One region of the Streptosporangium roseum DSM 43021 genome, then DNA from elsewhere that is predicted to be linked to it. Evidence: riboswitches for the same ligand, from Rfam matches in the RefSeq annotation. Region 1 holds a riboswitch; each other region holds the start of a gene.
The links. Region 1 has a riboswitch for S-adenosylmethionine ahead of thrC (threonine synthase). Riboswitches for the same ligand answer to the same signal wherever they lie in the genome.

Region 1 (4,701 bases):
CGGTGGTGGTGCCGTCGCCCGCGACGTCGTCGGTCTTCTTGGCGACTTCCTTGACGAGCTCGGCCCCGATCTTCTCCCACGGGTCCTCGAGCTCGATCTCCTTGGCGATGGAGACACCGTCGTTGGTGATCGTGGGTGCGCCCCACTTCTTCTCCAGGACGACGTTACGGCCCTTGGGGCCGAGGGTCACCTTGACGGCGTCCGCGAGCTGGTTCATACCGCGCTCGAGACCGCGCCGGGCGTCCTCGTCAAACGCGATCATCTTGGCTGCCATACGGCTAGACCTCCCAAACGCAGGGTGGCTTGCACCGGATCGAGCCGACGCCCGCGACGGCATGTGGACCCGCGACTCCGTTCGGCGGGTCCCATCGTCTCGATCCAGGGTTGGCACTCTCCAACAGGGAGTGCCAACGAACTGTTTAGCACTCTACCTTGCCGAGTGCAAGCCGTGACGCCCTGACCTGCGTCCAGCTTAGAACGAGGGGCCGCGTTCAGAGCGAAGGCCCGGCCCACCGGTTGGAACGGCGGGCCGGGCCGACATGCAGGAAGATCCGCGCGGACTGCGCTGCCACGGGAGCTTCCGGCATTTCCCGACGAATGGATGGAACGGTCGCGTCAGACCGCCCTGACGGATTCCGCCTGGGGGCCCTTCTGCCCCTGAGTGATCTCGAACTCGACCCGCTGGCCCTGCTCGAGTGCACGATAGCCATCCATCATGATCGCGGAGTAATGGACGAACACATCCTTACCACCGTCTACCGCGATGAAGCCGTAGCCCTTGTCCGCGTTGAACCATTTGACGGTGCCTTGCGCCACTTCCGACTCCTCTTACTGGACTTGAGGACATCGCCCATTCCTCGCGCGAAGTCCGCAATCTCCGAGGCGTAGACATCGCCTACGTCGATCGTTCTCGACCATACCTGTGGGACACCGTAGGGCAACAGAGTCAATCTGAGAACTACCGCTTTACGTACGCATTCAGGGCCGGGGACGAGTTTTGACGGTGCGATTAATTGGTTAAAAATTGCATCATATCTCGTGGCACAGATATGAGCTGACGTCACAAAACACGACACCCGCACGCGGTCAGGCCGCGCGCGGGTGTCGTGGAGAGGCGGTGTGGGCGCCGGGGGATCAGCCCCCCGCGACCGCCGGGATGATGGAGACCTGAACGCCGGACGGCGTGGCGGTGTCAAGGTTGTCCACGAAACGGACGTCCTCATCTCCGACGTAGACGTTGACAAAACGGCGAATCTTGCCCGTTTCATCAAGAATGCGCGCACCGATGCCGGGGAAGTCGGCGTCGAGCTTCTGCAGAACATCCCGCAGGGTCTCGCCCTCTCCGGTCACCTCGGCGGAGCCGTCGGTGTAGGTCCGGAGAATCGTCGGAATCCGCACAGAAACGCTCATAATTCAGTACCTTTCACGAGTTTCTAGGCGATAGCCGTACGGAAAGCGTCAAGAGACGGCCGGATGACGGCGGTGGGGCGAGCGTGGTCCGCCACGGCGTCGAGGGTCTTGAGCCCGTCGCCGGTGTTGAGGACCACGGTCTCGGCCTCCGGGTCGAGCTTTCCCTCGGCGACCAGCTTGCGCAGCACGCCGACGGTGACGCCGCCCGCGGTCTCGGCGAAGATCCCCTCGGTCCTGGCCAGCAGCCGGATCGCGTCGACGACCTCGGCGTCGGTGACGTCCTCCACCGCGCCGCCGGTGCGCCGGGCGATGTCCAGCACGTAGGGGCCGTCGGCCGGGTTGCCGATCGCCAGCGACTTGGCGATGGTGTCCGGCTTGACCGGCCTGATCACGTCGTGGCCGGCCTTGTAGGCGGCGGAGACCGGGGAGCACCCCTCGGCCTGGGCGGCGAAGATCTTGTAGGGCCTGTCCTCGACGAGCCCGAGCGCGATCAGCTCCTTGAACGCCTTGTCGATCTTCGTGAGCTGCGAGCCGGACGCGACCGGGATGACGATCTGGTCGGGGATGCGCCAGCCGAGCTGCTCGGCGATCTCGTAGGCCAGGGTCTTGGAGCCCTCGGCGTAGTAGGGCCGGAGGTTGACGTTGACGAAGCCCCACTTGTCGCCCAGCTCGTCGCCGATGAGCTCGGAGCAGAAGCGGTTCACGTCGTCGTAGGTGCCCTCGATGCCGACGAGCTTGCCGCCGTACACCGAGGCCATGACGATCTTGGCCTCCTCCAGGTCCGCGGGGATGAACACGCAGGCGTCCAGACCGGCCCGGGCGGCGGCCGCGGTCACCGCGCCGGCCAGGTTGCCGGTGGAGGAGCAGGAGAGGGTGTGGAAACCGAAGTTGCGGGCCGCCTCGACGGCAATGGCCACCACGCGGTCCTTGAAGGAGTGCGTGGGGTTGCCGGAGTCGTCCTTCACGTGCAGGGAGCGGATGCCCAGCTCGCGGGCGAGGTTGTCGGCCTTGACCAGCTTGGTCCAGCCGGGCGCCATGTTGGGCTTGGCCGCCACGTCCGCCGGGACGGGCAGCAGCGAGCGGTAACGCCAGATGTTCGTCGGCCCCTCGGCGATCTGCTCCCGGGTCACCCGTCCGAAGTCGTAGGCGATCTCGAGAGGCCCGAAACACTCGATACAGGCGAAGTTGGGGCCGAGGTCGTAGCGGGCGCCGCATTCGCGACAGGACAGGGCTGCGGCGGGACCGAAGGGCTTGCTCCGCGCGTCTTCGACGCGGCCGAGCGAGGTGGTGGTTTCAGTGCTTGCGAGCGCCATGAAGCGAGGCCTTTCCCTCATCTTCGTCTGCGACCACCCTGGTCACAGACCGGAATTGGCACCTGTCCCGGCCGACCTCGTCAGAAAAACGAGTCTTGAACCGGGAGGGTTGCCGGGGCTTCGCAGGGCCGGTCCCTCCACCCCTCTGGATGAGCAAATATTCAGTTATGAACCTGACGAGCAGGTCTTACGCACTCTACCTCGCCTTGCGGTCATCCTGACCAGGTGTCTCACTCCGCGAGATGTAGCGTGTTACCTGTCGGACAGCCTCGCCGGGGTCGTCGGCCGTGAAACGCACCGCCCGCACCCGTCCGAACCCGCTCACCTCGTACGGCTCGCGCAGCCGTACGACCAGGTTCGTCATCCCGCCGACCTCGACCGAGAGCGTCCCCCCCACCATCTCGGCAAGCTTGCTCTGCCCCTTGCTCACCCGCTCCGCACGGACCGACTCGATCAGCCGGACCGGGATCACGACGTCCAGGAGGCCGCCGAACCGGATCCGCAGCCGCTCGCCGTCCACGGCGTGGGGATAGACCCACAGCGAGGCGATGAAACCGAGGCTCCAGACCGCGGCGGCCACCATCAGCGCCAGATGCGCCCACCGGGCCCACGCCCAGGGCAGCAGGTGATGGACCACCACCAGCTCCAGCGGCGACGTCACCACCATCGCCCACAGGACCACGCGCAGCCCCCGGTCGTAACCGATCGCCGCGCCGTCCTCCGGAACGTCCACCCGCCGCCGGACCGCCGGCCACAGTGCCGAGATCGCCTTCATGGCCCGAGTGAAGCGGTTGACGCTACGGCAAGGTCAAGTGGTCACCGCCGTACGTCCCTGCCGCGGGCGGGCGGAGCCCCCGCCAGGCTCACGATCGCCCGCCCGGCGGGAGCCCCGTCCTCCCTCGGACCTTCACCTTGGAGGCACGGCTTGGAGGCGCGGCGGAAGAGGGGGCCGGGAGCGGGTTACGGTGCCTTGTACTTCAGGGTGTAGGGGCTGGAGCCGTTCGCCGAGACCACGCGGTAGCGGTAATAGCCGGGCGTGCCGGTGTAGCTGATCTTCTCGTCGGGGCTCGGGCTGTCGGCGGTGGCGACGACGCTCCAGTTACGGCCGTTCCACTTCTGGAGGTAGAGATCGAAATCGACGCCGTCGTTGGCGTCCAGGCAGCCGGCGTGCACACCGGTGACGGTCGAGCGGTAGTAGCGGTTGTTCGGCTGGTAGACGGACTGCCCGCTCTTCAGCGTGCCGGTGACGCTCTGCGGATAGCCGGTGCAGGTGCCCGTGCCCGGCGGAGTGCCGGTGCCGGGCGGAGTGCCCGTGCCGGGCGGCGTACTCGTGCCCGGGGGCGTACTCGTGCCCGGCGGGGTGGTGGCGTCGGTCACCAGGGTCAGGCCGTAGGTCGCGAGGATCTCCCCGATCGGCTGGAAGTAGGTGACCCCGCCGGAGGTGCAGTCGCCGGAGCCACCGGAGGTGACGCCCTGCGCCTGGTCGATGGCGATGAACGAGCCACCGGAGTCGCCCGGCTCGGCGCAGACGGTGGTGCGGGTCACCTCGGAGACCGTGCCCTGCGGGTAGGTGACGCTGGTGTCACGCTGCTGGATGGTGCCGCAGTGCCAGCCGGTGGTGGAGCCGGACCGGCAGACCGAGGCCCCCTCGACCGCCACCCTGGAGCCGGCGACGGTCACGGTGCCGCCGCTGCCGTTCTTCACCAGCGGCTTGGGCGTCCAGTCGCCGTTCACCGCCACCCAGGCATAGTCGCTGCCCGGGAAGCTCGACCCCTCGAAGACGCCCTGGGCGGCCCGGTTGACGCCGGTGGTGGTGGCACCGACCTTGCCGCAGTGCCCGGCGCTGACGAAGCCCTTCTGGGCCCCGCGGGTCACCGAGAAGCCGACCGAGCAGCGGCTCGCGCTGCCGATGTAGTAAGCCTCCCCGCCCACCACGTCGCCGAGGGGGCGAGGTTGCTCGTCGGACGACACCACCCGG
Region 2 (4,701 bases), 3.1 Mb from region 1:
GTAGACGAGCTCCCCGTCGTACTCGCGGACGAACCGGCCGCCCCGGCCCGAGGTGAGCAGCACCATCAGGTCGACGAAGGCCAGCCCCATGCCCCGCACGATCACCGGCTCGCCGCCGGGCACCTGGTCCAGGTCGAGGTCGGCGGCGTAGCCGGTGGGCAGGTAGCGCAGGCCGCTGCCGGCGGCCACGTCCGCCAGGGCCTGCTCCTGCCCCGTCGGGGTCACGTCGCCGTGTCCCTGCGCCAGGATCACCGTGTCGACCTCGATCGTCCGGCCGTCCCCCAGCGTCACCGCCTGCCCGCCGGGGACGTCGGCCAGGTCCAGCGCGCGGGTGGCGTGGACGTGCACCCGGACGCCGCGCGGAGCGGTGTTCACCGCGCGCCAGAAGACGTCGGACAGGTAGGCGCTCTGAACCGGCCGGGAGGCGAACCGGCCGGGGTCGCAGCCGAGCCACTCGGCCAGCGAGGGGCCGGGGCGGATGGGGCCCTGGCACTGGACCGACTCGTCGGTGAACAGCGTCACGTCGGCGGCGGTGGAGTTCATCCAGAGCAGTCCGGACTGCTCCCTGCGCCAGACCCGCCCGCCGCCCGGCGGGTAGGGGTCGATCACGTGGATGTCCAGCGACGGCCAGGGGAGCAGGTCGGCCGCGTTGGCGCAGATCCGCTCCACCAGGCAGGTGCCGGTCGGCCCGGCGCCGACGACGGCGATGGAGGCACTCATGCGATCTCCTCGCCCGGCGGCGCGGGGGTGGTCCCGCGCCGATCGACTGGCTGTCTCATACGGCGGCTCTGCGGTGTGACTCGTCCCAGTCGGCGTGGAGCGGCTGGACCGGGATCCGCCAGGGGTCGGTCTCGGCGGCGGCCGGAGCGGTGAGCACGGCGAAGTCGGTGTTCTCACGGAAGGCGGGATGCTGGTAGAGGTCCCTGGCGTAGGCCCACAGGTTCGGGAAGGAGGTCAGCGGGCGCTCGCTGATCCTGGCGGCCGGATTGTCGTTCACGTCGAAGCGGAGCAGCGTCGGCCAGAGCCTCACGTCGGCCTCGGTGATCCCCGAGCCGAACAGGAACCTGCGGTCGGCGAGCCGGGCGTCGAGCTCCTCCAGGAAGGAGATCACCGCCTGCCGGGCCTCGTGGTAGTCCGCCTCGGTGGTGGCCGACGCGACGCGGCCCGCCGCCGTGTTGGCGTACTCGTAGATCCTGGCGTTGAGCGCGTCGATCTCCGGCCGGAGCTCCTCGGGGTAGAGGTCGGCGTCCGGGTCGCCGCCGAACCGGGTGCCGAGGTCGATCGTGATGTCGGGGAAGTTGTTGCTGACGATCCGCCCGGTCGTCCTGTCCCACAGCACCGGCACCGAGACGTGCCCGTCGAAGCCCGGCTCGGTCGCCTCGTAGGCCTCGCGGAGCGTGGTGAACCCGTTCACCGGGTCGGCTCCGCGCCGCTCGCGGAAGGCCCAGCCGCGCCCGTCGCGCTCGTCGTCGACGTAGGAGAGCGAGACCACGTCCTGCAGCCCCTTGAGGGAGCGCACGATCGCCACGCGCTGCGCGTAGGGACAGACCGCCGCGACGTAGAGGTGGTAGCGGCCGGATTCGGCCGGGAAGTCGCCGGTGCCGTCGGCGATCCGCCCCTGGAAGGGGTAGCGGGGGCCGGGCCGGTCGCCCGGCCGGTAGCGGCCGTAGGTGTCGAGGTCGGCGGGGCCGGCGTAGTTCAGTGTGATCTCGGACATGTGCTGCTCCCAGGCATGTCTCGGTGACCCGGTGAAGGGGTCCGCGCTTGCGGCACGCCCACCGTGCCGCCAGGTCTCCCCCGGGGGCACCCCGCCGCGGTGCGAGGGTTGCCGGTCAGCTAGCCGGGGCTTTGCACTGACACTCTTAACCTAGTTAGAAGGTAGGAAATACATAGATCTATGTCAACCCTTATGGTCGAGGGATGTCACACGAGATCGTGAATGTGGTCTACCGCAAGTACGACGGCTCCCTGCACTGGCATCACCAGGCCCTGCTCCTCGGCGAGGACGAGCACGGTGTCTGGACCGGCTGCCTGGCCGGCAGCAGCGGCAGGAGGGGTCACGAGCCCCCGGTCGCCTGGTCCCACGCGTTCGTGATGCTCTTCCCCCGCGACGCCTGGTGGACGGCCAGCTTCAACGCCGCGCCGAACAAGACGGAGATCTACTGCGACATCTCGACCGTGCCCGAGTGGCGCGACGGCGAGGTGACCATGGTCGACCTCGACCTCGACGTGATCCGCATGCGCGACGGCCGGATCTTCCTGGACGACGAGGACGAGTTCGAGGAGCACCTGCTCCGCTACGCCTATCCTCCCGACGTCATCGCGAACGCCCGCGCCTCGGCCGCCCGGCTCATGGAGGCCGTCGCCGCCGACGCGGCCCCCTTCGCGGGCGCCCCCCACTGGCTGTCCCACGTGACCTGACCCGCCCCGGCCCCGGCGGTCAGGCGGGGCCCTCTACAGGGGTGGGAACCCGGGGGCGCGGCGCTCGACGAAGCTGGCCACCCCCTCGGCGAAGTCGGGGCGGCGGAAGGACTCGGCCATCAGGCGCACGGCGGCGGACTCCGACGCCTCCAGCGTCCGGTCCCAGTCGCCCCAGACCTGACGCTTGATCACGGCCATCGACGCCGGCGAGCTGTGCGTCGCCAGCTCGCGGGCGTAGGCCTGAACCTCCTCCAGCAGGTTCTCGCCGGGCACCGACCGGTTGACCAGGCCCAGCTCGCAGGCCTCGGCCCCGGTGAACGTCCGGCCGGACAGCAGCAGGTCCATGGCCCTGGCCTGGCCGATGAGCCGGGGCAGGATCCACGACAGGCCGTATTCGGCGATCAGGCCGCGGCGGGCGAAGGCGGTCGTCCACTTGGCCTCGTCCGCGGTGAAGACCAGGTCGCAGACCAGGGCGTGGACCATGCCGAGCCCGGCGCAGGCGCCGTTGACGGCCGCGATGACCGGCTTGCCGATGGTGGCAGGGAAGGTGGTGGGCCGCCTGTCCGGCTCCCCCTCGTAGGAACCGTCCTGGATGGCGTTGAGGGTCTGGAAGTCCGCCCCGGCGCAGAAACCCCTCCCCGCCCCGGTCACGACGATCACCCGGACCTCCGGGTCCTTCTCCGCCTCTGCGAGCTGGTCGAAGTATCGCCGCCCCATCGCGTCGGTCCAGGCGTTGAGCCGTTCCGGCCGGTTGAACGTCAGCGTCAGCACACCCTGCTCGACCGACGACAGCACCAGATCCAACATCGCGCCCTCCTTGCCCGCCCCCATACCGAATCATGTTCTGCATCTTCTCCGCAACGCCTCTTGCCAAGAAGGAGGTGCCAAATTACGGTCAAGACCGTAATTTGGCACCATCTGGAGGTAGCCCGTGCGATCTCGGCTGGCGGCGCTCGTCACCGCCTTTCTCCTCATCCCCCTCGCCGTCCCCCTCTCCGCCGCTCCGGCGCAGGCCGTACGGCAGGCGCCCCCGTCCGGCTGCGGTCTGCAGGCCCTGGGCACGCTGCCTCTCACCGGCGCCACGACCGCCGGCACCGCGCTCGACGCCGATCACCCCGACGGGCCGCGCGTCTACTCGGTGACCTCCAGCGCCTCCGGCCCCGCGCAGCTCGGCATCAGGGACGCCCACGACGGCCGGCTCATCGCCGAGCGCCCGCTCCCCGGCGCCCTGGGGTCATGGGCCGTGACCGTGGCCCCCGACCATTCGGTGTACGTCGGGACCTACCCCCTGAGCCCCGCCCAGGCCCGCTTCTACCGCTACCGGCCGGACACCGACCAGGTGACCGACCTCGGTGTCCCGATCGCGGGCGAGACCTTCGTCTGGACGGTGGCCGTGACCCCCGACGGCTCCGCCGTCTACGGCGGCACCTCCCCCTCGGGCAAGGTGTTCCGCTACGACACCGCCAGCGGCGCCGTCACCGACCTGGGTGCCCCGGTGCCCGGCGAGCAGTACATCCGCGACCTGGCGATCGGCGACGACGGCACGGTCTACGCGGGCGTCGGCGCGGGGAGCATGAAGGTGGCGGTGCTGGCCCCGGACGGCACGACGAGGAAGATCATCGATCCGCCGATCCAGGGCAAGGGCTACGCCTACGACCTCGACCTGGCCGGCCGCTACCTCCTGGTCCGCTACGGCACCACCACCTCGACCAACCCCATGGGCGTCTACGACACCGCGCGGGGCGTCTGGAAGGACGTCGTGGACGACGTCGACAGCCTCACCGTGGGCGGCGGACGGCACGGGCAGCAGCTCTACCTGTGGCAGGACGACGAGCTCGCCCGTTACGACCTCAAGTCGGGTGAGCTCGTCAAGCTCGGCTTCACCGAGTTCGGCGGGGGCGCCGCGCGGACGCTCGGCTGGGTCGGTCATACCCTCGTCGGCACCGGCTCCACCGGCCGCATCTGGAACTACGACCGCAAGACCGGCAAGGGGAGCCTGCTGGCCGGCACGCTCACCGGCCAGCCGGTCAGCATCCGGTCCATGACCACCGGCCCCGACGGGCGGATCTACGCGGGCGGTTTCTTCACCGGCGGCCTGGCCGCCTACGACCCCGCGACCGGCCAGACGCAGTCGTGGCCGGACATCGGCCAGAGCGAGGGCCTCGTCACCCACAAGGGCAAGCTGTACCTCGGGGTGTATCCGGGCGCGCGGATCCACGAGTTCGACGGGACCGCCTTCAAGCAGCTGCTCGACCTGCGCGACCAGGAGCAGGACCGGCC
Region 3 (4,701 bases), 270 kb from region 1:
CCCCCACCTGGGGCGGCAATCTGGAGATCCTGCACTGGAACCTGGCCGCGGACCGATGGATCCGTCCGGTCGAGGACTATGCCGGCTGCGTGCTGCTGCTGGAGACCTCCGAGGAGATGCCCTCGGCCCCGGAGGTGTTCCACATGTTGCGCAACGCGGGCGAACGCGGGCTGCTCGCGCAGTTCCCGGCCATCCTCGTCGGCACGGCCAAAGCCAGCAGCCTGCAGCGCCGCACCGCGTCCGACGAGCGGGACGGCTACCGCGCCGAGCAGCGCGAGGCGATCCTTCGGGCGCTTGACCACTACAGTCCCGAGGCCATGGCGGTGTTCGGCGTCGACTTCGGGCACACCGATCCCCAGTGGGTCCTGCCGTACGGCGGGCTGGTGACCGTGGACGGCCCCGCCCGGCGCGTCATCGCCCATTTCTGACCGACCGCTCCCTGACCGACCGCTCTCTGACCGACCGCGCCACCGGCGCGCACGTACGGCCGGCGCCCCGGTCCGCGCGCCCGCCCAGAGCGTCCGGGCGGCTCGCCCCCGAAGAGCTCGGGGGCGAGCGGCCGGTTCAGACCCTCACCCCAGGGTCAGACCCGCACGTCGAGGGAGGTGAGCCCCCGGATGATGTAGCCCGGTCCCCACGAGGGCTCGGCGGTCAGCTCCAGCTTCGGCGCCCTGCGCAGCAGCGCGCCGAACGACTCGATCAGCTCGATCCTGGCCAGCGGCGCGCCCAGGCAGAAGTGGATGCCCGCGCCGAAGGAGATGTGCGGGTTGTCCACCCGGCCGACGTCCAGGCGGTCGGGGTCGGCGAACACCCCGGGGTCGCGGTTGGCCGAGCCGAACAGCAGCGCCACCTCCGTGCCGCGCGGGATGTCCACCCCGCCCACCGTGATGTCCTCAAGGACCCAGCGTTCGAACATCTGCAACGGGGTGTCCCACCGCATCAGCTCCTCGATCGCCGTGGGGAGCAGGCCGTGGTCGGCGCGGAGCCGCTCCAGCTCGGCCGGGTTGCGGAACAGCGACCACCAGCCGTTGCCGGTGACGTTGACGGTGGCCTCGTGCCCGGCGTTGAGCAGCAGCACGCAGGTGCCGACCAGCTCCTCCTCGGTGAGCTTGTCGCCCTCGTCGGCCACCAGGGCCAGCGCGCTGATCAGGTCGTCGCCGGGGTCGGCCCGGCGGGCGCGGGCCAGTTCGACGAGGTAGCCGGAGAACTCCTCGGCCGCGCGCACGGCGGTGTGCTGGGCCTCGACCGAGGGGTTGAGCTCGTACATCCCGCAGATGTCGGCCGACCAGGGCCGCAGCAGGTGCCGGTCGGCCTCGGGCACGCCGAGCATCTCGGCGATCACGGTCACCGGGAGCGGCTCGGCCACCTCGGCGATCAGGTCTCCCCCGCCGCGCTCGGCGAACCGGTCCACCAGCTCCCCGGCGATCCGGGCGACCTTGGGGCGGAGCGCCTCGACCATGCGCGGGGTGAACGCCTTGGACACCAGCCGCCGGAGCCGGGTGTGGACCGGCGGCTCGACGTCGAGCATCCCGGCCCTGACCACCCGCCAGAACGGGTCCTGGAACCCGGGGTCGTCCGGCCTGCCGAACTCCTGGTGCGTGGCCACGTGCAGGTAGGAGCGGCCGAGTCTGCGGTCGCGCAGCAGCGCGTTGACGTCGGCGTGCCGGGCGATCAGCCACTGGCCGGTCGGCTCGAAGAAGCTGACCGGCCGCTCCCGCCTCAGCTCCTCGTAGACGTCATAGGGATGGGCGACGAATTCCGGATTCCAAGGATCAAAGCGCACGTCAACATCGTAATGTTGACTTAGGACTCAGTCTGCTTGTCCGCCTCGTAACGCTGGTGCAGCTCGACCGGCTTCTCCCCGTTGGACTTGCTGCGCAGCCGGATGTTCAGCAGCTCCACGGCGAGCGAGAACGCCATCGCGAAGTAGATGTAGCCCTTGGAGATGTGCTGCTCGAAGCCCTCGGCGATGAGCACCACCCCGATCAGGACCAGGAACGACAGGGCGAGCATCTTGATGCTCGGGTGCTTGTCCACGAAGCGGCTGATCGGGCCGGAGGCGAAGAGCATCACGACGACCGAGACGACGACGGCCGCGACCATGACGCCGAGCTCGTCGACCATGCCGACCGCGGTGATCACCGAGTCGAGGGAGAACACGATGTCCAGGACCATGATCTGGAGGATCACCGAGGTGAAGGAGGCGGCGACCTTGCCGCTGGCGTGACCCGACTTGCCCTCAAGGCTGTCGTGCATCTCGAAGACGCTCTTGCCCAGCAGGAAGAGACCGCCGAAGATCAGGATCAGGTCGCGCCCCGAGACCGGCTGGTCGAAGACCTCGAACAGGGGTGATGTGAGTTTCACCACCCACGACAGCGCCAGCAGCAGCGCGAGCCGGCTCAGCAGGGCGGCGAGGAGGCCCAGCTTGCGCGCCTTGTCCCGCTGCTCCGGCGGGAGCTTCCCCGCCAGGATCGAGATGAAGATGATGTTGTCGATGCCGAGCACGATCTCCAGACCGACAAGGGTGACAAACCCTATCCAGATCTCCGGGTTGGTCACCCAATCCATCGTTCACTCCTTCAGCAGGCGTTGCGGGGTCACTGCCTAGACGGGTGAGCACCTCCAGGAGTTCCTGAACCGGGATCACATCTGCGCATTTTGGAGACTTGCGGAGCCCGGCCGGGTGTCGGTTATAGTTCCGCTGTAGGTCATGAGTGCCAGTGACAAGCCCCGGCTCGCTGGCCGGCAACCCTCGCGTCCGCGGCGGGGTGCCCCGGGTGAGGACCTGGTCCGGCGCGATGTGTGCCGGGCAAGCGCGGGCTCCACGCACCAACGCCACGGCTTGGGGTCCGATGACCTCTTAGGGAGCCTCGGCGTGTCCGCACTGACGATCTTCACCTCCGCCACCACCACCGCAGCCGTGACCGTCCCGGCGACCCGCGCCTCCGGGGGCCGGCGGATCCCCGCCGTGCTCGGCTCGGACCTTGAGGTCCCGGTCAAGGGCGGCAGGCTCGTCCCCTACGCCAACCTCGACTACGCCGCCAGCGCGCCCTGTCTGGAGCCGGTGAGCGCCGCCGTCGCCGCCGCGCTCCCGGCCTACTCCAGCGTCCACCGCGGCGCCGGATACGCTTCCCAGCTCACCACCGCCCGCTACGAGCAGGCCCGGCACACGGTCCGCGCCTTCGTCGGGGCGCGCCCCGACGACTCGGTGATCTTCACCCGGAACACCACCGACGCCACCAACCTGCTGGCCCGCAGCCTGCCCGAGGGGACCACCGCCGTGGTCTTCGACACCGAGCACCACGCCTCGCTCCTGCCCTGGGCCGACGCCGTACGGCTGGCGCCCCCCGCCTTCCCCGGCGAGGCGGTCCGCGCCGCCGACGAGGCGCTGGCCGGGATCGACGGCCCCAAGCTGCTGGTGGTGACCGCCGCCTCCAACGTCACCGGCGAGCTCTGGCCGATCGCCGCCCTGGCCCACATCGCCCACCGCCACGGCGCCCGCATCCTCGTCGACGCCGCCCAGCTCGTCCCGCACCGCCGTCTCAACCTGACCGCGCTGGACCTGGACTACGTGGTCTTCTCCGGCCACAAGCTCTACGCCCCCTTCGGCACGGGCGCCCTGATCGGCCGGACGGACTGGCTGGCGGCGGCGGAGCCGTACCTGCGGGGCGGCGGCGCGGTGAAGGCCGTCAACGACGACGAGACCGAGTGGCACACCGACCCCGAGGCCCGCCACGAGGCCGGCACCCCGAACGTCCTGGGCGCCATCGCCCTGGCCGCCGCCTGCGACGCGCTGAGCGCCACCGGCTGGAGCGCCCTGATCCGCGAGGAGGAGCGTCTCATCGGCCGCCTCCGCGCCGGGCTCGCCGGCATCGAGGGCGTCCACGAGCTCTCCCTGTGGGGCCCCGACCACCCCCGCGTCGGCATCGTCTCCTTCGTGGTGGACGGCTTCACCGCCCGCGAGGTCGCCGAGGTCCTGTCCGGCGAGTACGGCATCGGCGTGCGCGACGGCAAGTTCTGCGCCCACCCCTTCGTCCGCCACCTCCTCGGCGCCAAGGACGGCGGCTGCGACGACGTCACCGCCTCCGCCGTCCGCGCCTCCATCGGGATCGGCACCACCGAGGAGCACGTCGACCGTCTGGTCACCGCTCTGCGGGATCTCCTCAACCGGGACTGACGTGACAGCATGGCCTTATGACTGAGCGTCGTGCCGCAGGCGCGCCCCGGGAGATCAGCGTAGGGATCGGCGCCGGAGCGGACGCCGTGCACGGAGTGCGCGGCAAGGAGCTCGCGACCGAGGACATGGTCCTCAACATCGGGCCGCAGCATCCGTCCACGCACGGGGTGCTGCGGCTGCGGCTCACGCTGGACGGGGAGCGGATCAGCGCGGCCGAGCCGATCGTGGGCTACATGCACCGCGGCGCGGAGAAGCTGTTCGAGGTGCGCGACTACCGGCAGATCATCGTGCTGGCCAACCGGCACGACTGGCTGTCGGCGTTCGCCAACGAGCTGGGCGTCGTGCTCGCGGTGGAGCGGATGCTCGGCATGGAGGTGCCCGTCCGGGCCGTCTGGATGCGCACCCTGCTGGCCGAGCTCAACCGGGTCCTCAGCCACCTGATGTTCCTCGGCTCCTACCCGCTGGAGCTCGGCGCGATCACCCCGGTCTTCTACGCGTTCCGGGAGCGCGAGACCCTCCAGGCC

Region 2: it holds a riboswitch for S-adenosylmethionine, as region 1 does, so the genes downstream of both, SROS_RS11530 (glutathione S-transferase C-terminal domain-containing protein) here and thrC (threonine synthase) in region 1, are expected to answer to the same signal.
Region 3: it holds a riboswitch for S-adenosylmethionine, as region 1 does, so the genes downstream of both, SROS_RS44260 (aminotransferase class V-fold PLP-dependent enzyme) here and thrC (threonine synthase) in region 1, are expected to answer to the same signal.

What each region holds. Positions count from the first base shown of each region.
Region 1 is NC_013595.1:9,843,340-9,848,040, forward strand. Features, by position in the region: gene groL (chaperonin GroEL) at 1-274, opposite strand, end outside; gene SROS_RS43020 (cold-shock protein) at 616-816, opposite strand; gene SROS_RS43025 (MoaD/ThiS family protein) at 1,135-1,410, opposite strand; gene thrC (threonine synthase) at 1,434-2,723, opposite strand; SAM riboswitch class I at 2,738-2,879, opposite strand; gene SROS_RS43035 (hypothetical protein) at 2,920-3,498, opposite strand; gene SROS_RS43040 (S1 family peptidase) at 3,684-4,701, opposite strand, start outside.
Region 2 is NC_013595.1:2,569,692-2,574,392, reverse strand. Features, by position in the region: gene SROS_RS11535 (FAD/NAD(P)-binding protein) at 1-720, opposite strand, end outside; gene SROS_RS11530 (glutathione S-transferase C-terminal domain-containing protein) at 776-1,717, opposite strand; SAM riboswitch class IV at 1,756-1,868, opposite strand; gene SROS_RS11525 (ribonuclease FAU-1 family protein) at 1,921-2,421, shown strand; gene SROS_RS11520 (enoyl-CoA hydratase) at 2,455-3,228, opposite strand; gene SROS_RS11515 (hypothetical protein) at 3,353-4,701, shown strand, end outside.
Region 3 is NC_013595.1:10,110,783-10,115,483, forward strand. Features, by position in the region: gene SROS_RS44245 (S66 family peptidase) at 1-428, shown strand, start outside; gene SROS_RS44250 (cytochrome P450) at 584-1,783, opposite strand; gene SROS_RS44255 (TerC family protein) at 1,804-2,568, opposite strand; SAM riboswitch class IV at 2,707-2,822, shown strand; gene SROS_RS44260 (aminotransferase class V-fold PLP-dependent enzyme) at 2,876-4,177, shown strand; gene SROS_RS44265 (NADH-quinone oxidoreductase subunit D) at 4,195-4,701, shown strand, end outside.